Regions from separate parts of the Streptomyces sp. NPDC050121 genome, predicted to be linked through region 1. Evidence: riboswitches for the same ligand, from Rfam matches in the RefSeq annotation. Region 1 holds a riboswitch; each other region holds the start of a gene.
The links. Region 1 has a riboswitch for cyclic di-AMP ahead of ACIBTS_RS29375 (transglycosylase SLT domain-containing protein). Riboswitches for the same ligand answer to the same signal wherever they lie in the genome.
Positions count from the first base shown of each region.

Region 2: another riboswitch for cyclic di-AMP. It lies ahead of ACIBTS_RS26470 (NlpC/P60 family protein); the one in region 1 lies ahead of ACIBTS_RS29375 (transglycosylase SLT domain-containing protein).
Region 3: another riboswitch for cyclic di-AMP. It lies ahead of ACIBTS_RS47465 (M23 family metallopeptidase); the one in region 1 lies ahead of ACIBTS_RS29375 (transglycosylase SLT domain-containing protein).

Region 1 is NZ_JBITJV010000022.1:50,518-60,607, forward strand. It holds gene ACIBTS_RS29360 (glycosyltransferase) at 1-394, opposite strand, end outside; gene ACIBTS_RS29365 (GNAT family N-acetyltransferase) at 585-1,649, opposite strand; gene ACIBTS_RS29370 (HAD family hydrolase) at 1,941-2,774, shown strand; gene ACIBTS_RS29375 (transglycosylase SLT domain-containing protein) at 2,987-3,469, opposite strand; cyclic di-AMP (ydaO/yuaA leader) riboswitch at 3,473-3,674, opposite strand; gene ACIBTS_RS29380 (polyprenyl synthetase family protein) at 4,188-5,198, shown strand; gene ACIBTS_RS29385 (outer membrane lipoprotein carrier protein LolA) at 6,070-7,338, shown strand; gene ACIBTS_RS29390 (ABC transporter ATP-binding protein) at 7,370-8,377, shown strand; gene ACIBTS_RS29395 (ABC transporter permease) at 8,364-9,308, shown strand; gene ACIBTS_RS29400 (flavodoxin family protein) at 9,340-9,927, opposite strand; gene ACIBTS_RS29405 (amidase family protein) at 10,057-10,090, opposite strand, start outside.
Region 2 is NZ_JBITJV010000018.1:137,105-147,194, forward strand. It holds gene pcrA (DNA helicase PcrA) at 1-1,807, opposite strand, end outside; cyclic di-AMP (ydaO/yuaA leader) riboswitch at 2,062-2,227, shown strand; gene ACIBTS_RS26470 (NlpC/P60 family protein) at 2,235-3,401, shown strand; gene ACIBTS_RS26475 (tellurite resistance/C4-dicarboxylate transporter family protein) at 4,143-5,150, shown strand; gene ACIBTS_RS26480 (NlpC/P60 family protein) at 5,611-6,702, shown strand; gene ACIBTS_RS26485 (LuxR C-terminal-related transcriptional regulator) at 6,750-7,520, opposite strand; gene ACIBTS_RS26490 (ATP-binding protein) at 7,517-8,845, opposite strand; gene ACIBTS_RS26495 (PspC domain-containing protein) at 8,989-10,090, shown strand, end outside.
Region 3 is NZ_JBITJV010000071.1:12,492-22,581, reverse strand. It holds gene ACIBTS_RS47520 (NAD(P)/FAD-dependent oxidoreductase) at 1-147, shown strand, start outside; gene ACIBTS_RS47515 (2Fe-2S iron-sulfur cluster-binding protein) at 149-472, shown strand; gene ACIBTS_RS47510 (AI-2E family transporter) at 482-1,828, shown strand; partial or broken gene ACIBTS_RS47505 (transposase) at 2,023-2,217, shown strand; gene ACIBTS_RS47500 (DeoR/GlpR family DNA-binding transcription regulator) at 2,765-3,559, shown strand; gene ACIBTS_RS47495 (DUF4406 domain-containing protein) at 3,576-3,953, shown strand; gene ACIBTS_RS47490 (NUDIX domain-containing protein) at 3,950-4,618, shown strand; gene ribA (GTP cyclohydrolase II) at 4,652-5,293, opposite strand; gene ACIBTS_RS47480 (MarR family winged helix-turn-helix transcriptional regulator) at 5,422-6,015, opposite strand; gene ACIBTS_RS47475 (dihydrofolate reductase family protein) at 6,117-7,244, shown strand; tRNA gene ACIBTS_RS47470 (tRNA-Met) at 7,328-7,401, shown strand; cyclic di-AMP (ydaO/yuaA leader) riboswitch at 7,722-7,890, shown strand; gene ACIBTS_RS47465 (M23 family metallopeptidase) at 7,898-8,935, shown strand; gene ACIBTS_RS47460 (aldo/keto reductase) at 9,132-10,076, shown strand; gene ACIBTS_RS47455 (PrsW family glutamic-type intramembrane protease) at 10,080-10,090, opposite strand, start outside.

The DNA of each region.
Region 1 (10,090 bases):
CCGGGTGGTCCTGGGCGAGGAGCGAGTCGAGGGCGTGGGCGAGCAGTCCGGCGCGTTCGCGGGTGGCGATGACGACGGTGGTGAACGGGACGGACTTCGGGCCGGACAGTCTTGCGGGACCCGGCGCCATGTGCTCACGGGCGGCCAGGTCCACGAGGACCGCCTTCGGATCGGCGCCCTCCGGTACCTGCCCGAGGAGCGTCCCGACCGGCCGCCCACCCCGCCTGACCAGCACGAACACCAGACCGTGGATCACAGGCGGGCTGCCCGGACCGGGTCTGAGCGCGCCACCGTCGTCCAGTTCGAGCTCGGCGATCTGCACCGGCCGGATGCCGAGAAACCTCTCGATCTCCAGCCGCACGATCTCCTGCTGCGCACCTCTTGCGCGGGACATGAACCCCCCTTGTCTCATGACCGCCCCTGACAATCGCCCGCCACGCCTGGCGATCCCCGACCGCCCCTGACAATCTCCGACTGCCCTCGACCCGTCCCCGACTGTCTCTGACCGTCACTCGTGTGCCCGTGTGCCCGTGTGCCCGTGAGCCGTGTGCACGTGAGCCGTGCGACCGTCCCCCGTGTGATCGTCACGCGCCGCGTAGGCGGCCCGCGCTCTTCAAGGTTCGGGCGGCCGCCGCGGCGAGCCTCGGCCGGTTGCGTACGAAGTGGTGTGCGCGGCGCGACGGTTCACGGCTGAGCCAGTGGAGCGCGGCGCCCACCCCCGGACGCGTCCACGCGCCCTCGAACACGGGGATCTCCCCGGTCTTCAACGAGTCCTTGTACTCTGCCGCGCCCCGCCCCAGGTCGAGCAGGCCGATGCCCTCGGCGGCAGCCGACTCCGCCATCCGCAGATGCAGCACCAGGCCCGGCGAGAACTTCGCGAACTCCGGATCGTACGACGGGAACCAGCAGGCCAGGACCGTCGAGGAACGCAGTCCGAAGTGCGCGGCGAGCGGCCGCTCACCGGCGTAGAGGACGGACAGCGTGCCGGAGCACTCCGGCGCGCGCGTCTCGGCGAGCGCGTCCACCAGCCGGGTGATCCACTCCTGGGCGAACCGGTCCCGGCGGCCGGTCCTGCGGTACTGCGCCGACTTCCATGCCATGAGCGTGCGCAGCGCGGCCGGGTCGCGTTCGTCGAACACGAACCGCAGCTCCCCGACCTGACGGCCGAGCCTGCGCTCCTTGGCGAGCGTCGTCTTCAGGAACTTCGGCGACTGGGACCGCAGTACGGACTCGTAGGTCTCGTAACCCTTTTCGACGTCGATGACGTAGGCGGCGTACTCCTCGGCCGCGTGCGGGACGAACAGCCCCTGTGCCGCCTCCAGGTTGTCGAAGGCGAAGCTCGACAGGGAGCACGCCCGCATCAGTTCGGCGGCGTTCAGCCCGAGACCCGGGGCCAGCACCGCGCCCTGCGCGTCCGAGACGCCGTACGCGAGGGCCTGACCCTGGCCGAGCCGGCCCCGCTCATAGGGGAGGAAGCCGACCGGCTCACGCCCCTCGTACACCACCGCCACGCGCGCGCGTGGCCGCACGAGGCCCACGGCGTCGGTGAACTCCGGTTCCATGAAGGGGTTTCGCGGAAGCGCCGACGCGGCACGCAGCGCGCGCCACCGCTCCCTGTCCCCCTCGCCGAGGTCTTCCGGCCTCAGCACACGAATGCGCCCACTGCTCAACCTGACCCCCCGATCAAGTCCCCCCTGGACACCTGGACGGTACCGCTCCACCCGGGCGTCGCGGTAGGTAGCGTCCCATCTTGTTGCCAACCGGTACAGAGGCCTTTAACCGTCCGCTACCCGGCGATGCGCCAGAAAGCCGTTTCTTTGTGCCCGGCCTCAGCCAGTTCCGCACCAGTAGACAAAGGGGAGTTGGCAGAACCGGACAGGACCTGGTCGTCGTCCGGCTCGCGTCGAACCAGGGGGGTGCGGCATCCGTATTCTCTGATCATGGCCGCACCCACCGCATACGCCGAGCGCACCCCGTACTCCGCGTACTCCCTCATCGCCACCGACCTGGACGGAACGCTGCTGCGCGGCGACGACACGTTCTCCGACCGGTCCCTCGACGCGCTCGCGCGGGTGGCCGCCGCCGGCGCACGCCACCTGGTGGTCACAGGACGCCCCGCGCCCCGCGTACGCCCCCTGTTCGACCGGCTGCACAGCAGGGGGCTCGCGGTGTGCGGACAGGGCGCGCAGTTGTACGACGCCGGCGCGGACCGTCTGCTGTGGTCGGTCACCCTGGACCGGGAGCTGGCCGAGACCGCGCTCGGCAAGATCGAGGCGGAGGTGGGGCAGCTGTACGCGGCCGTCGACCAGGACGGCGTGGACGGGCTGACGCTCATCGAGCCGGGCTACCGGATGCCGCACCCGACGCTGCCCGCCCTGCGTGTCGACCGGCGCGACGATCTGTGGTGCGAGCCGATCAGCAAGGTGCTGCTGCGCCATCCCACCCTGTCCGACGACGAGTTGGCGGCGACGGCCCGCGCGGCGGTCGGCTCGCTCGCCACGGTCACCATGTCGGGACCCGGCACGGTCGAGCTCCAGCCCTGCGGGATCACCAAGGCGACGGGCCTGGCCCTGGCCGCCGAACACCTGGGCCTGCGGCCCGAGGACACCGTCGCCTTCGGGGACATGCCCAACGACATCCCGATGTTCGACTGGGCCGCGCGCGGAGTCGCGATGGCCAACGCCCACCCCGAACTCAAGGCGGTGGCCGACGAGGTGACGACGTCGAACGAGGACGACGGCGTGGCCGTCGTCCTCGAAAGACTGTTCCCGTAGGGCCCGCGGACCCGTGGACCTCGCAGACCCGTAGACCCCGCAGGCCAATGAACCCCACAGACGCGTAGGACCTGCAGACCTGCAGACCTGCAGACCTGCAGACCTGCAGAGCCTGCAGAGCCTGCAGAGCCTGCAGAGCCTGTAGGGCCTGTAGGGCCTGTAGGGCCTGTAGGACCCGTAGGCCCCTGGGCTGGGGTTCCTACGGAGATCTGTCAGTACGCGCCGAACACGTTGTCGATCGAGCCGTAACGGGCGGCCGCGTAGTTGCAGGCGGCGGTGATGTTGGCGACCGGTTCGTAGGAGTCCCAGGAGGTGCCTGCGACGTGATAGGCGCGGAAGGTCGGGTCGATGACCTGAAGCAGGCCCTTGGACGGGATGCCCGCGGCCGCGTTGGAGTCCCAGAGGTTGATGGCGTAGGGGTTGCCGGAGGACTCGCGGATGACGTTGCGGTAGATGCCGTTGTACGTCCCCGGGATGCCGTGCTGGGCCATGACGTGGAGGGAGGCGCGGATCCAGCCGTCGAGGTTGTTGGCGTACCCGAGGCTGGTGGCGGTGGCGACGGTCGGGGTCGCCGCGGAGGCGCCGGTCGCGCCGAGGAGCGGAAGGGCGAGCACGGCCGCGCCGGTGGCGGCGACGGTGAGCGTGCGGACGAGACGGTTACGACGGGTGCGGCGCGGCTGAGCGGCAGCGGGCATGACGAATTTCCTCTCCGGCGCCTGCGAGGTGAGCTGTCGGGTTCGGGCAGGAGTTGCCCGGTCGCGTTCTGACGGGCGCGACTTCACCCCGAGCCGTACCGATATGTCTGAGACATCCGGCCCGGCGACTTACCTGGTTCCCCCGCTCCTGCCGTGCGTTCTAGGTGGGTGTACGGGCGGCGGCAGGATTCGGCGTTCCGCCCGACAGGCCGGGAACGTATGCGAGAGCACATGTCCGAAACAAGTAGCAGATTCATAGATCACCCATATTGACCTTGGTCTGTGGCCTATGGGGCGCTTGATCCTTTGTGAGTGCAAAGCCTCAACTTGCTTGGAGATGTGGAGAATCCGTGAACGGTCGGATCGGGCGGGGCTGGGCGGGTTCGACGGGGGGAGTGAGTCAAGTCACCAGCGTCCACAAGTGCGGCGAATCGGGCATTAAATCCCAAGTCGGTGACGGTGGGGAGGGGGTGGAGATGGCGACTCCGGCGTCGATGGCGTTGCCGGGCGGAAGTCCTTACTTCCGGCTAACTCTACAAATATCAGTTCATATATTTGAATCAGGAACATATCGGGCGTGATCCGATACCGCCTGGCCTGTAACCGTGGGGGCTATCGGTGATCGAAACGTGACCGGATACGCTGACTTGAGTGATGGCAGAGACCTATCGACAAACCGCGTAATCGCCAGTAGACACCAGCAGACAGGAGACCCCTCGTGACCGTCGTCGGGCCGTTCGGGCTGAGCGTGCGGGACCAGGCTCTGGAAGCCGATGTCCAGGCCGGATTGGCGGCTGTCGAGGAAGGCTTGCTCGAGGCCACCAAGAGTGAGGTTCCGTTCATCACGGAGGCCGCCCAGCATCTCGTGCGGGCGGGCGGGAAGCGGTTCCGGCCGCTGCTCGTGGTGCTCGCGTCGCAGTTCGGGGACCCGTACGCGCCGGGCATCGTGCCGTCGGCCGTGGTCGTGGAGCTGACTCACCTGGCTACGCTGTACCACGACGACGTGATGGACGAGGCCGCCGTGCGCCGCGGGGTGCCCAGCGCGAACGCCCGCTGGGGGAACTCCGTCGCCGTCCTCACGGGCGACTTCCTCTTCGCGCGCGCCTCCCACATCCTGGCCGACCTCGGACCGGAGGCGGTGCGGGTACAGGCCGAGGCGTTCGAGCGGCTGGTCACCGGGCAGATCCTGGAGACGGCCGGTCCTACCGACGGACGGGACCCGGTCGAGCACTACCTCGACGTGCTCGGCGGCAAGACGGGCTCGCTGGTGGCGGTGGCCTGCCGGTTCGGGGCAATGATGTCGGGCGCCGACGAGACGGTCGTCGACGTGCTCACGCAGTACGGCGAGCGGCTGGGCGTCGCCTTCCAGCTGGCCGACGACGTCCTGGACATCGCGTCCGACTCGCACGAGTCGGGCAAGACGCCGGGGACGGATCTTCGTGAGGGCGTTCCCACGCTGCCCGTGCTACGGCTGCGAGAGCGGGCGGCGCGCCTGTCGCTGCCCGAGGACATCGCCCTGTGCGAGCTGCTGGACTCCGACCTGAGCGACGACGCCCGGCTCGCCGAGGCCCTGGAGGCGCTCCGCGTGCACCCCGCGCTGGAGCAGGCCCGCCGGGACACCGTGCGGTACGCCAAGGACGCGCGGTCCGCGCTCGCGCCACTGCGGGAGTGCGGCGCGAAGGCGGCGCTGATGGAACTGTGCGACGCGGTGGTCCACCGAGCCGGCTGACCCCTCCGCCCCGCCGCTAGCACCCACCTCCGGCCCGGCACGCCGCCCCGCCGCTAGCACCCGCCTGCGGCCCGGCACGCCGCCTGCGGTCCGGCGCCGTTCCGGTCCGGTACCCCGTTCCGGTCCGGCACCCCGCTTCGGCCCGGCGATCGCCTCCGGTTCGGCACCCCCCGTCCGGTTCAGCACCCCCCGTCCGGTTCAGCACCCCCCGTCCGGTTCAGCACCCCCCGTCCGGTTCGGCACCCCCTGCGATCCGGCGACCTCTCCGGTGCCGCACCCTCCTCCGGTCCGGCACCCGCGCAGGTCCGGCGATCGCCTCCGGCCCGGCCCCCTCTCAGGTGCCGCACTCCGCTTCGGCCCGGCACCCCTCAGGCCCGGCACCCCTCAGGGCCCGCACCCCCTCAGGGCCCGCACCCCCTCAGGGCCCGCACCCCCTCAGACCCCGCGCACCCCCCCCACGCCGCTCGCCCCTCACCCCGGCCCCCACGCCCCTCGCCCCCCTCACCCCTCGCCCCTCGCCCCGCACCCCCCACACCGCTCGCCCCTCGCCCCGCCCCCCCCGCACCACTCGTCCTCACCGCGAGCCCCGCGACCCTTCCTCGCCTGCACCCTCCAACCCCTGTGTCCCTAGGGGAAGGTGTCGTCTTCCGGAGGGACCCCTACGGGTCGGTTGGCCTTTCCTTGCTTTCGTGTCATACCGCAGGCGTACGCGGAGTTGAGCCCTCGGGTTGACGTTTTCGGGTGGGCGATTTGGTCAGATGGGGACTACGAGAAAACACCACTCCTCACCGATTCGGGTGAGAATGGCGGCTTGGGTGGGGCGTTCAGCGTGAGATGACCAGCCGCCGCCGACGACGGAGGTAAGGCACACATGGCACCGAAGGCATCCGACGACACCCTGACCGGCGGGGAGCCGAACAGCGGGGAGGCCGACGACCTGCGCGCCGGCCGGCGCAAGGCCGTGCGGTACGTCGTCCCGGTCACCGTGATCGGTGTCGCCGCGGCGACGATCGGGCTGGTCCCGGCACTCGCCGACTCCGGCGACCCCGACCTGCCGAAGATCACCGCACAGCAACTCCTCGACAAGATCGCCGCATCGGACGTCCAGCAGCTGTCCGGCACGGTGAAGATCACCACCGATCTCGGACTGCCCGACCTCGGCGGGCTGGAGAGCGGTCTGCTTTCCGGGGCCGCCCAGCAGGGTGGTGACGGTTCGTCCGCCGACCCGTCCACCAAGCTCACCGAACTCGCGTCCGGCACGCACACCCTGCGCGTCGCCGCCGACGGCCCGGACCGGCAGAAGCTCTCGCTGTTGGAGAAGGCCGCCGAATACAGCGTCATCCACAACGGCAAGGACGTGTGGGGGTACGACAGCGCCTCCAACGAGGTCTACCACTCCACCGTCGACGAGAGCTCCGGCAAGGCGGACACCCCTGTTCCGGCCACCCCCAAGGACCTCACCGAGGACGCCCTGAAGGCGGTCGACGACACGACGTCCGTGACCGTCGACGGCACCGTCCAGGTCGCCGGGCGCGACGCCTACAAGCTGCTGGTCAAGCCGAAGCAGTCCGGTTCCACGGTGGGCGCGATCAGCGTGGCCGTGGACGCGAAGACGGGCCTGCCGCTGAAGTTCACGCTGACCCCGGCGAGCGGCGGCGCCGCCGTCGTGGACGCGGGCTTCACCCAGGTCACCTTCGCCAAGCCGGCCGCCTCCACCTTCGACTTCACCACCCCCAAGGGCGCGAAGGTCACCGAGGGCGACAAGGCCGAGAAGGGCGACGGCGGAGGCAAGTGGGGCGACGAGGGCGCGACGCGGACGGCTCCGGGGCACTCCGGCAGGCTCGACGACGACCTCGCCAAGGACCTCGGCGGCCCCGCCGGTCTCAACGTCCTCGGTGAGGGCTGGACCTCCGTCGCCACCTTCGACACCGGCGGCCAGGGCATGCCCTCGGGCTCGGAGGCCGGCGGCGCCCTCGGTGGCTTCCTCGGCTCCTTCGGAGACAAGGTGAGCGGTAAGTTCGGCTCCGGCACGGTCTTCTCCACCCGCCTGATCAACGCCCTGATGACCGACGACGGCAAGGTCTACGTCGGCGCGGTCACCAAGGACGCCCTGGTGAAGGCGGCTAACGCGGGGAAGTAGGCAGCGACCGGGCGGGGTGTGAGGGGAGCCGATGACGCAGTCCACGGGTGGTGCCGCGGGTCGTGCCACAGGTGGTGCCGAGGTTGGTGCCGCGGGCGAAGGCGACGCCGTCATCCACACCCGCGCCCTCACCAAGCGCTACCGCGGCGGACAGCTCGCCGTCGACGGTCTCGATCTGACCGTCCCGGCGGGCAGCGTCTTCGGCTTCCTCGGTCCCAACGGCTCGGGCAAGACAACCACCATCCGCATGCTGATGGGGCTCATCGAGCCCACGGCCGGCGCGGCCCGCGTCCTGGGGCACCCCATGCCGCGGGCCGCCCGCGCCGTTCTGCCCCACGTCGGGGCGCTCATCGAGGGCCCCGCCCTCTACGGCTTCCTCTCCGGCCGCGACAACCTGCTCCGCTACGACGCCGCCGACCCGACCGCCGACCCGCGCACCCGGCGTACGCGGGTCACGGCGACGCTGGAGCGGGTCGGGCTGACGGCCGCCGCCGGCAAGAAGGCGAAGGCGTACTCGCTCGGCATGAAGCAGCGCCTGGGCCTTGCCGCCGCCCTGCTCCAGCCCCGCCGCCTGCTCGTCCTCGACGAGCCGACCAACGGCCTGGACCCCCAGGGCATGCGGGAGATCCGTTCGCTGATCCGGGAGCTGGCCGCGGAGGGCACGACCGTCTTCCTCTCCTCCCACCTCCTCGACGAGATCGAGCAGGTGTGCACGCACGCGGCGGTGATGGCGCAGGGCCGGCTGCTCGCACAGGGCTCGGTGGCGGACCTCGCGGCGGGGACCCGCGGCCGGCTGGTCGTGACGACCCCGGACCCGGCGGACGCGGCCCGGGTGCTGAAGGAGCAGGGCGTGGGCGACGTCGTCGTCGCCGAGGACCGGGTGAGCGCGGAGGCTCCGCCCGCGGAGCGCGAGCTCGCCGACCTGAACGCCGCGTTGGTGACGGCGGGCGTCCGCGTTCGCGGCTTCGCCGTCGAACGGGCCTCCCTGGAGGACGCGTTCGTGGCGCTCACGGGGGAGGGCTTCGATGTCGCGGGCTGAAGCGGAAGTGAGTAGGACCCGGAGCGGGACTCCCCGCGAGGACTCCTCGTCGACCCGCACCAGGTCCTGGACCAGGTCCTGGACCTGGACCTGGACTTTCGGACTCCTGCGCAGCGAGTTGCTGACCACCTTCCGGCGCTGGCGCACCCTCGCGCTGCTGGCCGTGCTCGCGGCCGTGCCGGTCCTGGTCGGGATCGCCGTGAAGATCGAGACGAGCGACGGCTCGTCCGCCGGTCCCGGTGGCGGCGGTGGAGGCGGCGGCCCGGCGTTCATCTCGCAGGTCACCAACAACGGCCTGTTCCTGGTCTTCACCGCGCTGGCCGTGACACTGCCGTTCTTCCTGCCGATGGCGATCGGTGTGATCGCGGGCGACGCGATCGCCGGAGAGGCGAACTCGGGCACGCTGCGCTACCTCCTGGTCGCCCCCGCCGGCCGCACCCGCCTCCTCCTGGCCAAGTACGCGACCGTCATGATCTTCTGCCTGGCGGCCACGCTCGTGGTCGCGCTGTCGGCACTGACGGTCGGTGCGCTGCTCTTCCCGCTCGGCGACCTGACGACGATCTCCGGCACCCGGATCGGCTTCGGCGACGGTCTGCTGCGTGCGCTGCTGATGGCCCTGGTCGTCGCCGTGTCCCTGATCGGCGTGGCGGCGCTCGGACTGTTCGTCTCCACGCTGACGAGCAGCGGCATCGCGGCGATGGCGACGACCGTGGGCCTGCTGATCACGATCCAGATCCTCGACCAGATCCCCCAGCTGCACGCGCTCCAGCCGTACTTCTTCTCGCACTACTGGCTGTCCTTCGCCGACCTCATGCGCGAGCCGGTCTACTGGGACGAGCTCCAGAAGAACCTCGGCCTGCAGGCCCTGTACGCGGCGGTCTTCGGTTCGGCGGCCTGGGCGCGCTTCACGACGAAGGACGTCACCGCCTGACGAGGCGCTGCCGGCCGAGGCCCAGGGCGTGTCAGACCGTCTCGTGGGCGAACCGGGCGAGGGGCGCCTCCGGTGCGAAGAACGTCTTCGCACGTGTCAGCGCCTGCGTGTCCTTCAGGACGTCGCCCGGCTTGCTGCCGTTGCCGAGCAGCACCCCGCCGAAACGCATCCGCAGGTACGCGGCCGAGTTGTTGAGCGTGCCGATGAGCGGATCGGCGACCACGGGCTGGTCGTCCGCGAGCACGGACACGCCCCAGAGGGTGCGCCCGGCGAGCGTCGCCTTGAAGTCGACGCCGGGGGTGCGCAGCCAGCCCGACCAGTGGTCCAGGTAGCGCTTGGTCTGGCCGGACACCGAGTACCAGTACAGCGGGGACGCGATCACGATGTCCGTCGCGGCGAGCGTGGCGTCGAGCAGCAGCGCCGGGCTGCCCTCGGTGGGGCGGATGTGGTCGCTGTCGTGGCGCAGGTCCTCGAAGTCGGGCAGTGGGTGCCGGGCGAGGCTGATCCAGGTCTGCTCGATGTCGGAGGGCAACTGCTCGGCGGCCTCGCGGGCCAGCAGTTCGGTGTTGCCGTCCGGTCGGCTGCTGCCCAGCACGAACAGGAAACTGCGGTGCGTCATGATCCGATCCCCCAAAAGTAGTCGGCGTGCGACGCTAGTCTGCCTCTGCATTATATGTTCATGCAAGCAATTTCTTCAGGACCCGCGGAGCGCGCGCGGGGCTTACGGGGCGGGCAGGGCCCGCGGGGCTTACGGGGCGGGCAGGGCCCGCGGGGCGTGCGGG
Region 2 (10,090 bases), on a different contig from region 1:
GTTCCTGGAGGTTCTCGATACGGGTCTCGTCCTGCGGGTCGGTGGAGGCCTGCAACTCGGCGAGGTAGCCGGTGCGTTCGAGCACCGCCTCCAGGACCGTCGCGGGCCCCGCACCCGACTCGACGATCGTACGGAGCTCGTCCATCAGCGCGTTGAACCGCTTCACGGCGTTCGTCGACCGCGAGGCCATGCCATAGGCCTCGTCGACGCGCTGCAGCGCCTGCGGGAAGCTGATCTTCTCGCGCTGGGACAGGGCGTCGATCATCGCCTCGGCGCGCTCGCCGATGCCGCGCTTGGGCACGTTGAGGATCCGGCGCAGCGGCACCGAGTCCTCGGGGTTGGCCAGCACCCGCAGGTAGGCCAGGACGTCCCGGACCTCCTTGCGCTCGTAGAAGCGGACGCCGCCGACGACCTTGTAGGGCAGGCCGACCCGGATGAAGATCTCTTCGAAGACACGGGACTGGGCGTTGGTGCGGTAGAAGACGGCGACGTCACCGGCCTTCGCGTCGCCCGCGTCCGTCAGTCGGTCTATCTCGTCGGCGACGAACTGCGCCTCGTCGTGCTCGGTGTCGGCGACGTAGCCGGTGATGCGCGCGCCCGCGCCCGCGTTGGTCCACAGGTTCTTGGGGCGGCGGGACTCGTTGCGCTCGATGACCGCGTTGGCGGCGGACAGGATGGTCTGCGTGGAGCGGTAGTTCTGCTCCAGCAGGATCGTCGTCGCGTCCGCGTAGTCCTCCTCGAACTGGAGGATGTTGCGGATCGTCGCGCCCCGGAAGGCGTAGATCGACTGGTCGGCGTCACCGACGACGCAGAGCTCGGCGGGCGGCACGTCGTACTCGTTCGGGGGGACGTCGGCAGGGTGCTCGGAGGTGCCGACCAGCTCCCTGACCAGGGCGTACTGGGCGTGGTTGGTGTCCTGGTACTCGTCGACGAGGACGTGGCGGAAGCGGCGGCGGTAGTGCTCTGCGACGTCCGGGAAGGCGCGCAGCAGGTTGACCGTCGTCATGATCAGGTCGTCGAAGTCGAGGGCGTTCGCCTCGCGCAGCCGCGACTGGTACATGGCGTAGGCCTGGGCGAGGGTCTCCTCGAAGCCTCCCCCAGAGCCAATAGCCTGGGAGGTGCCCCCAGCGGCCTGGGCGGCGAAGTCCTCCTCGTCGATCAGCTCGTTCTTGAGGTTGCTGATCTTGGCGCTGAAGGACTTGGGCGGGTAGCGCTTGGGGTCGAGGTCCAGGTCACGGCAGACCAGGGCCATCAGGCGCTTGGAGTCTGCGGCGTCGTAGATCGAGAACGACGACGTGAAGCCGAGCTTCTTGCTCTCGCGGCGCAGGATGCGCACGCACGCGCTGTGGAACGTCATCACCCACATCGCGTTCGCGCGCGGGCCGACGAGCTGCTCGACGCGCTCCTTCATCTCGCCCGCGGCCTTGTTGGTGAAGGTGATCGCGAGGATCTGCCCCGGGTGCACGTTGCGCTCGGCGAGCAGGTGGGCGATGCGGTGGGTGAGCACACGCGTCTTGCCGGAGCCGGCGCCGGCCACGATGAGCAGCGGGGTGCCGGCGTGGACGACCGCCGCACGCTGGTTGTCGTTCAGCCCCTCCAGGAGCGCCGCCGCGTCCAGCGCCGGGCGCGGGGCGCCGCCGCGGTAGTAGGCGTCCCGGTCCGGAGGCACGTCGAACTTCCCGCCGAACAGATCGTCGGGAACCGACTCCGGTCCGTGATCGTCCTCGGGCGGCGGCGGGGGTTCGTCCTCGTGGGCGCGGGGGCCCTGGAGGTCCGCCAGGAAGCTGTCGTCAAAGAGGCTGCTCATCGCTCTCCGAGTCTAGGGGGCGCCACTGACAACCGGCCGCCCTCCCGGAACATCTCCCCCACTCACCCTCCGGCAGGCGGCCGTCACGATCCGCGACCGACGTGGCCGAAGCACGAGATCACAGCCCGAGGTCACGAAAATGTATCGGACATATCACCCATCAACCTTCACACGGGCCACACGAGTTGGCTACGGTGCCGGACAGGCCGTACGACCCCCACCGGCGAACCCCGCCGGGCCGCGCGGCCTCCGCCGAGTCCGACGCGCCCGCTCGCGCCAGCCGGAGCCGGGGACCCACCGAAACCCTGGGGTGAATCGGCCCAACTCCCTCTCGGGGAGGCGGCCGTAGGGCAACCCTTCCGATGATCTACCCGCCCGAACCCGACAGCTAACCCGGTAGGCGGAGCACTGGAAGGAGTCGCCTCCCTTGGCGTCGCAGCACCGCAAGCCGCGCTCCGCGGGCCCGCGCGTGGCAGGCATCCGCACGCCCGCCCTCGCCACCGCCGCCCTGACGTCCGTGGCCCTGCTCTCCCAGACGGCGAACGCCGCCCCGCCGGACGATGGCAAGCCGAGCCTGGAGGAGGTCGAGAAGAAGGTCGACGACCTCTATCGCCAGGCGGAGTCGGCGACCGAGAAGTACAACGCCGCCAAGGAGAAGACGACCAAGCAGCGCAAGCAGGTCGACGGCCTCCTCGACGACGTCGCGCAGCGCACCCAGAAGCTCAACGAGGCGCGGCAGGAGCTGGGTTCCTATGCCGCGGCCCAGTACCGCACCGGCGCCTCCGCGCCCGACACGGCGACCTTCCTGCTCGCGGACACCCCGCAGGACTACTTCGACCAGAACCAGCTGATGAGCCGGCTGACCGACCGCCAGAAGGGTGCGGTCGACGACTTCGTCACCGAGCAGTCGGCGACGATGCGCAAACGCCGGGAGGCCGCGGAGATCCTCGCGTCGCTGACCGACACGCAGAGCGACCTGAAGACCGCCAAGGCCACCGTCCAGAAGAAGCTCGGCGACGCGCGCGAGCTGCTGTCCCGGCTGACGGCACAGGAGAAGGCCCGCCTCGCGGCGATCGAGAAGCAGAAGCGGGAGGAGGCCGCCCGGCAGGCGGCGGAACTCGCCCGGCAGCAGGCCGCGGACCAGGCCGCGGCTCAGCAGGAGAGCGGCACGGGCTCGTCGAACACAGACACCGGGACCGGCTCCTCGTCCACCTCCCCCGGGGACTCCTCGTACGCCACCAAGGCCGAGAAGGCGCTCGCCTTCGCCCGCGCGCAGATCGGCAAGCCGTACGTCTGGGGTGCCACGGGCCCCGACTCCTACGACTGCTCCGGCCTCACCCAGGCCGCCTGGAAGGCCGCCGGCGTCACCCTCCCGCGCACCACCTACGACCAGGTGAACGCCGGCACCACCGTCTCCCTCGCCGACGCCCAGCCCGGCGACCTGGTCTTCTTCTACGACGACGTCAGCCACGTCGGCGTCTACATAGGCAACGGCATGATGATCCACGCCCCGAAGCCCGGCGCCTACGTCCGCGAGGAGTCGATCTACTACGACGGCGAGTCGGGCATCCACAGCGTGGTGCGCCCGGCTTGAGCGCACACACACGCACGGGCAGGCCGACTCCGATGGCCCACGCGCGCGTGACCCGCACGGCGGACACACACGCGCGAGCTTCACTTCGGACGCACACGCGCGAGCCTCACGGCGGACGCGCACGCGTGCGCTTCATGGCAGGCAGACGCGGGGGAACGCCGTAGCAGGCACGCAGCAGCGGGCACACGGGGGGCTGCGTAACGGGCACGCGCGCGTGGGCTGCGTAACGGGCACGCGCGCGTGGGCTGCGTAACGGGCACGCGCGCGTGGGCTGCGTAACGGGCACGCGCGCGTGGGGTTCGTTCGCGGGGACGGAGGCGGAGGCGAGAGCGGGCGGTGCGCTTCGTCTCCAGCGACGTGGCGCGGGCCGCGCTGAGCGGCCGCGTGGCGCGCCCCGCGCCGGCGCAATCGCCCGCCGCCGCTCCCGCTCAAACCCCGCTCAGCCCCGCGGGCCCCGCTCCACGCCCTGCACGGCGCCCATGACCCGCCGCACGAGCCCGTGCTCTGCGCGCCCACCCCACCAGGCCCCGCCCAGCCCCAGTCCTCGCCCCAGGCCCAGTCCTCCTCCCTCCTGCCAGTTCTCACTCTGCGCTCACCACCACCCCTGGCGCGCCCCTGGGCACCCCGCGCGCAGGGGCTGCCCGCGCGCCCCTCCCCCGCGCCTGCACCCCGCGCGTATTTCTGGTCGCCCGCGCGCGTGCCCCACTCGTGGGCTGTGTCGTGCTCCTTAGCATCGGGCGCATGCCCGGCTCCTCGGCTCGTCCCTCGCCCGCGCCCTCTCCCGGCTCCGCTCTCCGCCTCTGGTGGGCGCGGAGGCCGCCGACGGCCGGGTCCGCGGTGATGGCGACCGGGATCATGTCGGTCGGCCTGCACCTCACGGGATACGACGTGCTGTCCCGCGTCACTCTGGCGATGGCGGGCGTCGCGTGGGCGGCGCTGGCAGCCGACTTCGTCGTCCGCCTGCTGCGGGCGCCTGAGCAGTGGCTGGCCGAGGCGGGCACGCCGGGGGCGCTGACCGCGGTGGCGGCGACGACCGTGCTCGGCACCAGCCTCTGCGCGCTCGGCCGGCGGACCCCGGCCGAGGCGCTGCTGGCGCTGGCGGCGGTGCTGTGGCCCGTGCTGTTGGTGACCGTCGTACGGCGGTGGAGGCGGGGCATGCCCGGGACGGTGTTCCTGGGCTGCGTGGCCACGCAGGGCCTCGCCGTGCTCGGAGCGGCCCTCGCCGCGGCGGAGTCCGCGGCCTGGCTCGCGCACACCGCGCTCGTGCTGTTCGGGCTCGGGATCGTGCTCTACTGCGTCGCCCTGGCCCTGTTCGACCTGCGCCAGGTGGCCGAGGGCCATGGGGACCAGTGGATCGCGGGCGGCGCCCTCGCCATCTCGGCACTCGCCGGGGCGAAACTCCTCGCGGCCGACGACGGGGACCTGTATCTGTGGAACGGCGACGACACCGGTGTCCTGCGCACGGTGACCGTCGCGCTGCTGGTGCTCGACCTGGCCTGGTGCGCCGTCCTGCTGATCGCCGAGGTCGCATGGCCCCGGCCGCGCTACGACGTGCGCCGCTGGGCGACGGTGTTCCCGCTGGGGATGACAGCGGCGGCGGCCCTGTCCGTGGCCGCCGCCGTCGACGTCCCGGCGCTCGAGGGACCGGGGGAGGTGCTGCTGTGGGTGGCGGTGGCGGCGTGGCTGGTCGTCGCCGCTCTGGCACTCGCCGCGGCCCGTGCCTCCGTCAGGTCCAGAGCACCGCGATGAAGCCGGATGCTAATCAGCCGCCCCCGAGCCGCCCGACACCGGCTCTCCCTATGGCATGTGCATATATGCGCTCCATAGCACCCGCCGCTCCGAAGGTGTCCCGGAACCACCGCTTCGGTCAGCGCGCCGCGCGAACCTGACGTACTCGGCCCGGATTGTCGGACACATACGGTCACCCGGCAGTCCGCTCACGTCACTTCCGTACTTCGCGTTACCGACCCGACATAGACCGGCCTAGCGTCCTCCCCCAGGTGACCGGCTCCCCACCGCCGCCCGGGCCAGGGGCGGCAGTCGGCCACCACCGCCGAGGAGTCCGGCGGCGTCCTGCTCCCCCGTGCGGGTCGTCGCCGGACGCGTCAGCCGCTCCCCTCGAGGCCGTCCGTCCGCTCCCCCCACGGCGGTCGCCCGGTAGCCGTGGGAGGACGGACGAGGCGGTCGTACGAAAGGACGTGCAGTCCCAGTGGCAGCGCACCGCAAGCCCCGACAGCGCTCGCTCGGCGGCCAGACGGCCCGTACGGCGTTCACCCTCGCCCTCGCGGGCGCGGCGACGGCGACGGCCTTCGACGGGACCGGACAGGCCGAGCCGAACCTGACGTCGGCCCAGGTCAAGGCGAAGGTGGCCAAGCTGTACCAGGAGGCGGAGGAAGCCACCGAGAAGTACAACGGCGCGCAGGAGAAGGCGAAGTCGGCCGAGCAGCGGCTGGTGACCCTGCGCGACGAGGCGGCGCGCAAGGAGGAGAAGCTCAACTCGGCGCGGGAGGCGCTGGGTTCGATGGCGGCGGCGCAGTACCGCAGCAGCGGACTGGATCCTGCCGTGCAGTTGGCGCTCTCCGACGACCCCGACCGGTATCTGGACGGCGCCGTCTTCGTCGAACGGGCCGGCGATCGCCAGTCCGCCGCCGTCGCCGGGGTCCGTAGACAGCTGCGGGAGATCGAGCAGTTGCGCGGCGCCGCGCGCGTCGAACTGACCTCGCTCAGGGCGCGGCAGGCCGAGTTGAGGACGCACAAGAAGACGATCACCGACAAGCTGGACGCGGCACGCCGTCTGCTGTCCCAGCTGACGGCGGCGCAGCGCTCCCGGATCGGTGAGGGAGCCGGCGGCACCACCACGGCCGACCGCGCCTCACGCGCCTCGACGGCCGGACGCGCCGGCCTCCAGACACCCGGCTCCGCCACCGCCACCGCCACCGTTGACGCCCCCAACTCGCGTGCGGCAGCGGCCGTTTCCTACGCGTACTCCAAGCTCGGCAGCCCCTATGTGTGGGGCGCGACCGGGCCGAACGCCTTCGACTGCTCAGGCCTCGTCCTGGCTTCGTACCGCTCCGCCGGTGTCTCCCTCCCCCGCACGACCTACGCCCAGATCGGTGCCGGGCAGCGGATCTCCCGCTCCGAACTCCTCCCGGGCGACCTGGTGTTCTTCTACTCCGGCATCACCCACGTCGGCCTCTACATCGGCAACGGCCAGATGATCCACGCTCCGAACCCGTCGGCCCCGGTGCGCGTCGCCCCGATCGACGAGATGCCGTTCGCGGGCGCGACCCGAGTGGTGTGAGCCCCTCGGTCTTCAGCCGTGACCGCCCCTCGGCGACGCCGCGTCCGTCACACCAGCCGCCGTGCCGTGGCCCACCGGGTCAGTTCGTGACGGTTGGACAGCTGGAGCTTGCGCAGCACCGCCGAGACATGCGACTCGACCGTCTTGACGGAGATGAAGAGCTGCTTGGCGATCTCCTTGTAGGCGTAACCACGGGCGATGAGCCGCAGGACCTCACGCTCACGCTGGGTGAGGCGGTCCATGTCCTCGTCGACCGGCGGCGCGTCCGTCGAGGCGAACGCGTCGAGGACGAACCCGGCGAGACGCGGCGAGAACACGGCGTCGCCCTCCTGCACCCGGAAGATGGAGTCGACCAGATCGGTCCCGGTGATCGTCTTGGTGACATAGCCTCGGGCACCGCCGCGGATCACCCCGATCACGTCCTCCGCCGCGTCCGACACGGACAGGGCGAGGAAGCGCACCGGCTGCTCGGCGTCGGCCATCAACGGGGCACAGCGGCGCAGCACTTCCACCCCGCCGCCGCCCGGCAGGTGGACGTCGAGCAGGACCACCTCGGGCCGGGTCGCGGTGATGACGGTGACCGCCTGGTCGACGTCCGCCGCCTCACCGACGACCTCGACGCCGGTCTGCTCGGTCTGGCCGATCTCGGCCTGTACGCCCGTACGGAACATGCGGTGGTCGTCGACCAGGACCACGCGCACGTGGCGCCCGCCCGTGCCGTCGCCGGAGGCCTTCGCCGGCGCGGCCGACTCCGTTGCCCCCGCTACTCCCGCCGTGCCGTTCGTCTCGGTCGGATCGCTCTCGGTCGGATCGCTCATGACGTCTTCTCCGCCCTCTCCATCTCCAGCTCGACCTCCGTGCCGCCGCCCGGGACCGCCCGCAGCCGCGCCGTGCCGCCGTTGCGCTCCATGCGGCCGATGATCGATTCTCTAACGCCCATGCGGTCGGCGGGTATCGAGTCGAGGTCGAAGCCGGGTCCGCGGTCACGGACGGACACGAAGACCGTCCGGCCCTCGACCTCGGCGTAGACCTGCACGGCGCCGCCCTCGCCACCGTACTTGGCCGCGTTCACCATCGCCTCGCGCGCGGCCTGCATCTGTGCGCCGACGCGGTCGTCGAGCGGGCAGTCGCCGACGACCACGACCTCTATGGGGACGCCGTGCTTGTCCTCGACCTCGGCTGCGTTGCGCCGCACCGCGTCGGCGACCGTGGTCGGCTCGTCGGCCTCCTCCTTGCCGGTGCCCTCGGGTTTGTAGAGCCAGGTGCGCAGGTCGCGCTCCTGGGCGCGGGCGAGTCGGCGTACCTCCCCGGCGTTCTCCGCGTTGCGCTGGATCAGGGTCAGGGTGTGCAGCACCGAGTCGTGGACGTGGGCGGCGACCTCCGCGCGTTCCTGAGCGCGGATGCGCATCAGGCGTTCCTCGGAGAGGTCCTGCGTCATACGGACCAGGTAGGGACCGGCGAGAAGCGTGATGCCGACGATCACGGCGAGCGCCGCCTGCAGAACGGAGCCGAGGTGGGCGGCGGAGCCCTGCAGGACGAAGGTGCCGGAGACGCCGGCGGTGACCAGCAGGACACCGGCGCCCGCACGCAGAAGCGTGAGGGTACGGCGCCTGCGGCCGACCTCCACCCAGCGGGCCCGGCGCGCGTTGTCCGCCTGACGCCAGACGAGGGCGACGCCCGCGCCGACGAGGACGGCGGGCAGGAGGTAGGCCTTGGCACCGCTGCCCAGATTCACGTTGCCCACGAAGACCATGGCGACGACGACCATGAGGAGCAGGGCGACGATCTGCCCCTTGTCCGGCTTGCGGGCGACGAGTCTGCGGCGGCCGTCGGGCGCCGTCTCGGTGGCGACGAACGCCGGCGGCTTCTGATCGCCGACGCCGCCTATCCCGAGCGGCACGAAGAACCAGAAAGCCGCGTAGAGCAGGGCGCCGAGGCCGTCCGCCATGAACAGGCCGACGAAGACGAGCCGCACCCACACCACGGGCAGCCCGAGGTGCCCGGCGAGCCCTCGCGCCACGCCACCCAGCCAGCGTCCATCACTGCTGCGGTAGAGCTTGCGCGGGGGCCGCGGTTCGACGAGTGGCGCTGCTGCGGCTTCCGGCATGCCAACGATGGTCACACGGGGGCCGTTGCCAGGCATCAGGGTTCGCCCCCGAGACGCCCCTGATCTTCGCGGCCCTCCCAGGTCGAACACCTCCCCTGCCCCGGATCAGGGCCGATATCAGGGTCCGACCAGGGTCATTCCGACTGCCGCGGGGGCGGCTCTCCCGCCACCATGGAGTCATGACAGATCACCAGCACGCCGCGGACGCCGTGCCCGACGGGGGCACCGCGCCCGACGCGGCCGCCCCGTCCCCTGGCTCCCCGGGCGCCGCGGGTGAGAAGCCTCGCGCGCACGAGCGGGCGGGCGCGCACGGAAAACAGGGAGACCGCGAAGGACACCGCCCGTCCGGGGAAACAGAAGCCAGGACCGAGTTCAGGACGGCGGCCGAGGCGGCGGCCGAGGCCGCGACAGCCGCCGGGGCGCGGACCGCTGCGTCGGGCGGGGCAGCGGCCGAAACGGCGGCCGACACGGGAGCCGTCGGTGTTCCGCCCAGATTCCGTCGGAACCGGGAGCACAAGGTCCTCGCCGGGGTGTGCGCGGGCCTCGGGCGGCACTGCGACATGGACCCGGTGATCTTCCGCATCACCCTCGCCGTGCTCTCCGCGACCGGCGGCATCGGCCTCATCTTCTACGGCTTCGCCTGGCTCTTCGTCCCCTACTCCGACGACGGGCAGAACGAGGTGCGCAAGCTCCTCACCGGCCGCGTCGACGGCCAGGCCCTCGCGGCCGTGCTGTTCGCGCTGGTCGGCTGCGGGGTGTTCCTGTCGATGCTGAACAACGGCAGCGTGCTGACCTTCGCCGTCGTCGTCTCCCTGCTCCTCGCGGGCGCCGGGTACTGGTCGCGGAACCGGGACTCCTCCGACGCCGACCCGCTCTCCGCGCAGGCCGTCGCCGACGCACCGCCGGAGGCCCAGGCGCCACCGGCCCCCACCGGCTACCCGTCCTGGTGGCGGGACCCCATAGTCAAGGACGGCACGCACGACGGCGGCACGGGCTATCTGTGGGGGCCGTGGGACGCCCGCGGCCGGGACATCACGACGGCCATCAACGTCGACCTGATCGGCCACACGCACCGCCCCGAGGGCATACGCACCCGGCGCGAGCCGTCCGCCGGACCACGCGGGCCGCGCTGGATCGGCGGCTGGCTCTTCCTGCTGGCCGTGCTCGCGGGCGGCCTCGTCACCCGGCTCGCGTGGGACGATCATCCGCTCGGCACCAGCCTGCAGGCCGGCCTGGCGGCGGCGCTCATCGTGCTCGGCGTGGGCATCGCGGTCAGCTCGT
Region 3 (10,090 bases), on a different contig from region 1:
GCGGTCAACCGGCCGCGGGATTTCACGGCCGCCCGGCAACTCGTCACGACGCGGGCTGCCATGACCGGGGACGAAGCCGCCTGCGAAGACCTCCCGCTGTCCGAACTGATGAAGCGACACCAATCCACCGCAGAAAGGCGTGCCTGACATGCCAGTGATCAAGTTCATCGAGGCCGACGGAACACCGCACCCCGTGGAGGCCGTCGTCGGCCAGAGCCTCAAGCAAGCGGCACTCGACCATCTCGTGCCCGGCATCATCGGCGACTGCGGCGGCTGCGCTTCCTGCGGAACCTGTCACGCCTACATCGACGACAAACACCTGCCGCTCCTTGCTCCGGCTGACGAAAACGAGGAGATGATCCTCGAAGGCATACCCACCCCACGCACCGCAAACAGCCGCCTCACCTGCCAAATCCCTGTGACAGCCGACATGGCCGGGATGGAAGTACACATTCCCGAGACCCAGTTCTAGGGACGGATCATGTCGCGAGTGCCAGGGCGGCTCGGCCGGCTCGGTGCCGGGCTCACCGAGCTGAGTGAGCGGCGCGCCGGCGTGGACCGGGAGAGTCGGGAGTCACGGAGCGAGCTCAAGGACGTTACGGCCGCCGAAGAGTCCGGCGCGTCCGAGGCACCCCGGGCGGTTCAGGGCGCTCAGGAACGGCAGGGCATCTCAGGGGTGGGGGGAGCCGCCTCGCCGCCTGCGCCCGACTCTGAGTCGCCGTCGGCTTTCGTGTCGCGCCCTGAGCCCGCACTGGCCGTCCCCTGGGGGGTACGGGTCGCCGCCGAGGTCGGCTGGCGACTGCTGGTGCTCGCCGGGACCGTGTGGGTGCTGATGCGGATCATCAGCACGGTCCAGCTGGTCGTGCTCGCCTTCGTCATTGCGCTGCTGCTGACCGCCCTCCTCGAACCCGCCGTCGCCCGGCTGAAGCAGGCAGGGGTGCCGCGCGGGCCCGCGACCGCGCTCACCGCGATCTTCGGGTTCGTCGTCATCGGCCTCATGGCCTGGTTCGTGATCTGGCAGGTCTTGGAAAACGTCGACAACCTCTCCGAGCAGGTCCAAAACGGTATCGAGGATCTGCGCCGCTGGCTGCTCGACGGCCCCTTCCACGTCACCGACAAGCAGATCAACGGCCTCGCTCAGAGCCTGGCCGATGCGGTCGGCGCGAATACGGACGCCATCACTTCGGTCGGACTGGAGGGCGTGACCGTCGTTGTCGAGGCCCTCACCGGCATCCTGCTCACCTTCTTCTCCACCCTTTTCCTGCTCTACGACGGCAAGCGGATCTGGGAGTGGACCCTGAAGCTGGTGCCCGCGAACGCCCGGCCGGGCATGGCCGGCGCCGGGCCGCGGGCGTGGGCCACGCTCACGGCGTACGTGCGCGGCACAGTGGTGGTGGCGCTCATCAACGCCTTCTCCATCGGCATCGGCATCTACTTCCTCAACGTCCCGATGGCCGTCCCGCTCGCCGTGTTCATCTTCCTGTTCTCCTTCATCCCGCTGGTCGGCGCTGTCGCCTCCGGCGCGCTGGCCGTGGTCATCGCGCTGGTCACCCAGGGCGTGTTCACTGCCGTGATGACGCTGGCGGTGGTGCTGGCAGTGCACCAGATCGAGGGCCACATCCTGCAGCCGTTCATCCTCGGCCGCGCGGTGCGCGTGCATCCTCTGGCCGTGGTACTGGCGGTGGCCTCCGGCGGCATGATCGCGGGCATCGGCGGCGCGGTGGTCGCCGTACCGCTGGTCGCCGTCACCAACACGCTCGTCGGTTATCTGAAGGCATACTCCCAGGATTCAGCCCTGCACACGCCTGAGGGCTCGCAGAGGGTGTAGCCCTGCTCGGCACGAAGTTGGCCGCGGAGTCGGTACCGTCGCGGCGATCGGCGCGGCACGTGGTGTCGCCCGGTGCCCTCGGTATCAGGCCCAGCAGGCTGAAGCTGTCCGGCGTCTGAGAACCGTCCACACTACGGGCTACGAACCACCCCTGCGTCCACAGCTCGTCAAGCATCGCGGACCTGCCGGCCTGAATGCCCATGCTTGCCCTCACCGGCAAGGTCCGGCTCTGGGACCCCCGCCGACTGCGGTTCCGCCTGTTCTCCGCGGCCGCCCAGCTGGTCACCACTGGCCGACGCAGGATTCTCTGCCTTACCCGGCACTGGCCCTGGACCGACGAGATCACTACCGCCCTCGAACGAGTCGCGCTCCTGCCCAACCCGGGCTGACCGGAAACCTTCCACCGTCCCAACGACAACATCACCCGCCCCGGGAAGTGGACCCGGCGCACACTCGATGCGACAACCGGGCCGCCGCCCTGCTCACCGTCAACTCCAGGACACGAAAGGGTCCACCGACTCCGTCGGCGGACCCTCGCGAAAGATCGAGGGGGAAAAATTGCGGAAAATACTGGTCACCAGCCTGTCGTGCGTGAGCGATGCGTGAGCGGATGGTGTGGCAGAGACCATCACGACGGGGACTGTGCAGGGAGTAGTACCTGTCCTGACCAGGCAGTTCCGGACACCGAAGAAGCATCCGGAACCACCCAGCAAGATCACACCAGGACTTTTAAATCCATTGGTTGTGGGTTCGAGTCCCACACGGCCTACCGGTGGCGGGGGAGGAAACGCCCTCTTGCCTGCTGCGCAGCGCCTGAGTCGGCTTCGGTCGGCTCGGGCGCTGCTTTGTTTTCAGCTCGTCCTCAGGACCGGGCAGCCTTCCCCCGCTCGAACATCCTGATGTTCGTTCGCTCATCGGCATGGTAGAAATGGCCGCATGGATGTAGCCGACCGTCTCGACCTGACGCTGCGCCTCGTTCAGGGGCAGGAGCCCGGGCAGCGGATCTCCGTGGCCGAACTCGCTCAGCGGCTCGGCGTCTCCGAGATGACCGTGCGCAGGGACCTGGACGCGCTGGAGCGGCAGGGGCTGGTGCGGCGGGTGCACGGTGGGGCCGTTCCCGGGCGGCCGCGTGCGGAGGGCGGCGGCTTCGAGGCGCGGCAGGCGTGGCAGGCGGCGACGAAGGACCGGCTGGGCGCGGCCGTCGCCGCTCTGGTCGAGCCGGGGTCGCGGGTGCTGCTGGACGCCGGGACCACGACCGTGCACGTGGCCGAACACCTCGCCGCGCGGGGCCCGTTGACCGTCGCGGTGCTCAGTCTTCAGGCGGCGCTGCGGCTGGCCGACCGGCCCGGCATCGAGCTGCTCGTCGTCGGCGGTCGCTCGCGTCCCGGTGAGCGGTCCCTCGTCGGGCCGTTGGCCCTGCGCACCCTGGAGTCCCTGGCCTTCGACGTGTTCGTGATGTCGATCGGCGGGGTGCACGCCGTGCACGGCTGGTCGGAGTTCTCCCTGGAGGACGCTGCCGTCAAGCAGGCGGGACTCGGCCAGGCCGCCCGTACGCTCGCCGTCGCCGACGCGACCAAGCTGGGCGTGCGCGCGTTCAGCCAGGTCGCTCCGCTCGACGCCGTGCACACCTTCGTCACCGACGCCGCCGCGGCCGACCCCGCCACCCACCCCGGCGGCCCCCAGACCCTGGACGCCCTGCGCGAGGCCGGCGTCGAGACCCGCCTCAGCTGAGGAGACGTAGACGTATATGACGCCGCTGATGATCCTGGTCGCCGGGCCGTACCGTTCGGGTACCGGTGACGACCCCGCCAAACTCGCGGACAACGTGCGGGCCATGAACGAGGTCGCCCTCGCGCTGTTCCGCGCCGGGCACCTGCCCGTCACCGGAGAGGCGCTCGCGCTGCCCCTGCTGGAGGCGGCGGGCGGCGCCGCCCCCGGCGACCCGCTCTTCGACGAGCTCTTCCACCCCGTCGCCGAACGCCTGTTGGACCGCTGCGACGCGGTGCTGCGCATCGGCGGCCCCTCGCAGGGCGCCGACCGCATGGTCGAGCGGGCCCGCGCCCGGGGCAAGCAGATCTACGCCGGCCTCGCCGACGTCCCGACCCCCGCAGGGAGCCCCGTATGACCGCCGGCATCGACACCCCCGACCCCCGGGGCCGTACCGGACTCGACCGTCAGGGACGTGACCTCACCGGCAACGACCGGGTCCGCATCCTCGACGTCGAGGTCCTCGCCTGCGACTGGTCCGTCCTGCGCCGCACCACCTTCGACTACCGGCACAGCGACGGCCACGTCAGCCGCGAGCAGCGCGAGACCTACGACCGGGGCGACGGCGCGACGATCCTGCTCTACGACCCCGACCGGCGCACCGTCCTGCTGACCCGTCAGTTCCGGCTGCCCGCGTACGTCAACGGACACCCCGACGGCATGCTGCTGGAGACCGCCGCCGGGCTCCTGGACGGCGACGACCCGCAGGAGGCGATCCGTCGTGAGGCCGCGGAGGAGACGGGACGCGCGGTGCCGGACATAGAGCACGTGTTCGACGCGTTCATGAGCCCCGGCTCCGTCACGGAGCGGCTCAGCTTCTTCGCCGCCCCCTACGACGCCTCCGCCCCCGGCGTCGACACGGCGGGCGTGGCGGCCGAGGGCGAGGACATCACCGTCGTCGAACTCCCCTTCGCCGAGGCCCTCGACCTCGTCCGCACGGGCGCGATCGCGGACGCGAAGACCATCATGCTGCTCCAATGGGCAGCGCTGGACGGCCCGTTCGGGCCCGAGAGGGGGCGCTGACGCCCGGTCCGGGATCGGCCCCGGAATCAGCCGTCAGCCGACGTTCAGCCCCGTGAGGTCCCCCAGCGGCAGCGTGTGCTGGGTCTGCAGGACCTTCGCGCGCAGGTAGCGGACGTTGTGCGGGGTCGTGAAGACGCCCGTCGGGACCCGGTCCTGGACGTCGATGCCCAGTTCCCGCAGCTGGTCGGCCTTGTCGGGGTTGTTGGACAGGAGGTCCAGGCTCGTGATGCCGAGGGCGCGCAGCATCTGGGCGGCGGCCGTGTAGTCGCGGCCGTCCTCGGGCAGGCCGAGCGCGGCGTTCGCCTCGTAGGTGTCCAGGCCCTGGTCCTGGAGGGCGTACGCGTCGAGCTTGTTGTAGAGGCCGATGCCGCGGCCCTCCTGGCGCAGGTAGAGCAGGACGCCGCCCGTCGCGGCTATGCGCTCCACCGCCTCGCGCAGCTGCGGCCCGCAGTCGCACCGCGCGGAGCCGAAGACGTCGCCGGTCAGGCACTCGGAGTGCAGCCGGACCAGCGGGGTGGTGCCGGGTGCCGGCTCGCCGAGGACGACGGCGACGTGCTCCTGGCCGTCGGCGAGGCCGTGGAAGGTGACCAGTTCGGTGTTGACGGAGTAGCCGTCGTGGAAGCGAAGCGGTACCCGGACGCGGGCGCGCTGGGTGGCGGCGGGGGTGTCGGGCATGCGGGTCTCCCGGGTCCGGTGGTGAACAGTGGCACACGGCCGGCTTCTGCTTCAGATTTGAAGCAGTTCCGACGAATCGAGACCCTACCTCATGCTTGAAATTTGAAGCAACCGAATTGTGATGCGCCTCATGAGGTCCCGGAGGCCCCGGCGCCCTCCGAGGCCCCGGCGCCCTCCGAACCTGCGCCCTCCGAGGCCCCGGCGCTTCCGGAGCACGGCGACGACCGTCGGCGCCACGGAAGGTCCTCGGGCGCGACCTCGTTGCTGTCGTCCCCCTGGAACCCCCGTACGACCTGGGTGAAGATCTCCTCCAGCTGTCCCACCTGTTCAGGGGTGAGGCGGGCGAAGAGGGAGGCGCGGACGGTGTCGACATGTCCGGGCGCCGTCCTCTCCAGGACCGCCATGCCCTCGTCCGTGAGGACCGCGACACTCCCGCGCTTGTCCCAGATGCAGTCCTCGCGACGCAGTAGCCCGTCCTTCTCCAGACGGGTCACCGCATACGTCAGCCTGCTGCGGGTGATCTTCAGCTGCTCCGCGAGCTCGGTCATCCGCAGGCGCCGCTCCGGTGTGTCGGAGAGGTTGGCGAGGATGGAGTAGTACAGGTGAGGCATGCCGGCCTCCTGCTGGAGCTGCCGGTCGATCGCGTCCTCGACGAGGAGGTACCCGGCGACGTAGGCGCGCCAGGCGCGTTGCTCCTCGGGGGTGAGCCAGCGAGTCGTCATGCGACCAGTGTAGTTTGTTTCAAACTTGAACCAAGAGTCCACGTCAACCCACGTCACCCACCTCTCACCCACCTCCACCCACGCCACCGGGGAGCGCGTCGATGCCGTACCCGTACGTCCTGCTGTCCGCCGCCGTCTCCCTCGACGGCTACCTGGACGACACCACCCCCGAGCGCCTGCTCCTGTCCAGCCCCGCCGACTTCGACCGCGTCGACGAGGTACGGGCCTCCGTCGACGCCATCCTCATCGGCGCCGGCACCATCCGCGCGGACAACCCCCGGCTCCTCGTGAACTCCCCGGAGCGGCGCGCCGCCCGCGTCGCCGAGGGCCGACCGCCGTACCCCCTCAAGGTCACGGTCAGCGGCTCCGGCGAGCTCGATCCCGCGGCGAACTTCTGGCACACGGGCGACGAGAAGGTCGTGTGTACGACGGACAAGGGCGCCGAGCGCGCCCGCGCCCTCGGGATCGCCGCGGACGTCGTCCCGCTCGGCCCCGAACTGGACTGGCGCCGCCTCCTCGAACACCTGCACGATGTGCGGGGTGTGCGGCGTCTCATGGTCGAGGGTGGCGGCACCGTGCACACCCAGCTGCTCCAGCAGGGCCTCGCCGACGAACTCCAGCTCGTCGTCGCCCCGCTCTTCGTGGGCGACCCGGACGCGCCCCGCCTCTTCGGGCCGGGCGGCTACCAGGGCGGACGGCTGCGCCTGGTCGAGACGCGGCGCATCGAGGACGTCGTACTGAACCGCTACCAGCCCACCGCCCCCGGCGCCGGACCGCTCCCCGCCGCGGCCGACCGCCACTGGCTGGCCCTCGCCTGCGAGCTCGCGGCGCAGTGTCCGCCGTCGCGGACCGCCTTCAGTGTCGGCGCGGTGATCGTGGCCGCCGACGGTACGGAACTGGCCCGCGGCCACTCCCGCGAGGCCGGCGACCCGGTCGTGCACGCCGAGGAGGCGGCCCTCGCGAAGCTCGACCCCGCCGACCCGCGGCTGCCCACGGCCACCGTGTACAGCAGCCTCGAACCCTGCGCCCGTCGCTCCTCCCGCCCCTCCCCCTGCGCCCGCCTCATCCTCGACGCGGGCGTGCGCCGGGTGGTCACCGCCTGGCGCGAGCCCGACACCTTCGTGACGGAGGCGGACGGAACCGGGCTCCTGACGGCCGCGGGCGTCGACGTCCTCGTCCTCCCGGAGTTCGAGGCGCGGGCGAAGACCCCGAACCGGCACCTGGAATGAGGCGGCGGGGGCGGGGCATCGGGGGCGGCGGTAAACCGTGGTGTTTCACGCCCCGGAAGTAGCGTAGACTGGAGTCACAACGACGCGGGGTGGAGCAGCTCGGTAGCTCGCTGGGCTCATAACCCAGAGGTCGCAGGTTCAAATCCTGTCCCCGCTACTGAAGGCCGAGGGCCGGAATCCGAAAGGGTTCCGGCCCTCGGTGTTGTCCGGGGCAATTCGGCGCGCATCCGGGATGCTTCAGCGCACATCAGGGACCCCTCAGTGCGTGACCTGGACATGTGGCCGGTTGGTTACTGTGCGTACGCCGTCTTTTCGGACGCCTCTTCCGTCAACTCGCCCGTTTTTCGCCGGTCATGGGGCGAAAGTCCCAGGCCGAAAATGTTGTTGATCAAGTAGAAGTGCTTGGAAACCGGCCCCCAGGTCTATTAACGTTCGATAACGCAGCGCGGTCGTCCCAGCCGTCACAAGAGTCGGCTCCGTGCGCATGTGCCGAATCCCGTAAGGGAACCGGGGAACCACCACCTTGGGGTGAATCGCACGGAAGCCACCGTGAACTCGCGGAGTCCACGGCAGGTATACGCGCGTAGGAGACCTTCCCGCTCCGAACCCGTCAGCTAACCCGGTAGGCGACGGAAGGAAAGGAGTACGCCCGCGTGGCGTCCAACCGGCCTGCCCCAGAAGCCCCGTTCGTGCCCGCCCAGCGGTCCACCGAGACCTTCGGCTACGGCGACTACCGCACCGACGAGGGCCCCTGGGAGGAGTGGAACCCCACCGCGGAGTCCATTCGCCCGGTACGCGGCAAGCACCGCGTCGCCAAGCAGCGCGGCGGCGGGTTCGCCCGCAGCTCCACCGTCCTCGGCGTCGGCGTCATAGCCGCCGTCAGCGCGGGCGGCATGGCCAGCGCCAACACCGGCAAGGCCCCCGTCTCCATCTCCCTGCCGGACCTGCCGAACGTCGGCTCGCTCATCTCCGACGACGAGCCCGCCCAGGACGCCGCGCCGGCCCTGGCGACCTTCGGCTCCGAGAGCACCGCCGACGACAGCAGCCAGAGCGTCTCCGACGCCGGTGAGGCCCTGCGCAGCCGGATCATGGCGCAGGCCGAGTCGCAGCAGACCCAGATCGAGACCAAGGCCCAGGCCGCCGCCGAGGCCGCCGCGGCCAAGGCCGCGAGCGACGCCGTCGCCAAGGCCGAGAAGGACGCGAAGGCCAAGGCCGACGCCGCAAAGGCGAAGGCCGCCGCGGAGGCCGCCGAGAAGGCCGAGGCCGCGCGCCTGGCCGAGCTCGCCAAGCAGTACACGCTGCCGACCTCCTCGTACACGATCACCTCGACCTTCGGTCAGGCCGGCTCCATGTGGTCCTCCGGCTACCACACGGGCCTGGACTTCGCCGCTCCCACCGGCACGCTCATCAAGGCCGTCCACAGCGGCACCGTCACGGAGGCGGGCTGGGCCGGTTCCTACGGCTACCGCACCATCCTGACGCTGGACGACGGCACCGAACTCTGGTTCTGCCACCAGTCCTCGATCAGCGTCAGTGTCGGCCAGAAGGTCGGCACCGGTGACGTGATCGGCCGCGTGGGCGCGACGGGCAACGTGACCGGGCCCCACCTCCACCTCGAGGTCCACCCGAACGGCAACTCCGACGGCGTCGACCCGATGGCCTGGCTGCGCAGCAAGGGCCTCAACCCCTGAGCCGCCCCTCCGGGGAACACCTGTCAGACCCGTAAGACCCGTAAGACCCGTAAGGCCTGTGAGACCCGTAGTACCCGGGAACACCCCTGAGGGTCCCCCTCGGGGGTGTTCCCGTGCTCCGTCCACGTGTGCTGTTCACACGTTCTTCGTGTTGCCCAGGGAATGGGTGTGCCGCCCGCGCCCGTTGATGTGAAGCATGACTTCTCTTCGCAAGCTCGGCTCCTCCGGCCTCGAGGTCTTCCCGCTCTCCCTCGGCGGCAACGTCTTCGGCTGGACCGCCGACGAGACGGCCTCCTTCGCCGTCCTCGACGCCTACGCGGCCGCCGGCGGCAACTTCCTCGACACCGCCGACTCCTACTCGGCGTGGGTCGAGGGCAACTCGGGCGGTGAGTCCGAGACCATCATCGGCAACTGGGTGAAGCAGCGCGGCAACCGCGACGACGTGGTCATCGCCACCAAGGTCAGCCAGCACCCCGAGTTCCCCGGCCTGACCGCGGCCAATATCAAGGCCGCCGCCGACGCCTCCCTGCGCCGCCTCGGCACCGACCACATCGACCTCTACTACACGCACTTCGACAAGACCGAGGTGCCCGTCGAGGAGATAGTCGGCGCGCTCGACGGACTGGTGAAGGCCGGCAAGGTCCGCCACATCGCCGCCTCCAACATCTCCCCCGAACGCCTCCAGGAGTCCCTGGAGTTCTCCGACCGCGAGGGCCTGGCCCGGTACGTCGCCCTCCAGCCCCACTACAACCTGGTCTCCCGTGACACCTACGAGGGTGGCCTCCAGGACCTCGCCGAGCGCTTCGGCCTCGCCGCCGTCCCGTACTACGCGCTGGCCTCCGGCTTCCTCACCGGCAAGTACCGGCCCGGTACGACGGTGGAGAGCGCCCGCGCCGCCGGTGCCGCCAAGCATCTCGACACGGAGCGGGGCCGGAAGGTGCTCACCGCCCTGGACGAGATCGCACAGGCCCACGACACACAGGTCGCCACGGTCGCGCTGGCGTGGCTCGCGGCGCAGCCCACGGTGGCCGCGCCGATCGCCTCCGCGCGGACGGTCGAGCAACTGCCGGCGCTGCTGGAAGTGGCGGAGCTGGAACTGACGGACGCGGAGGTCAGCAGGCTGACCCAGGCCTCGGCCTGATCCTTACGACTGGT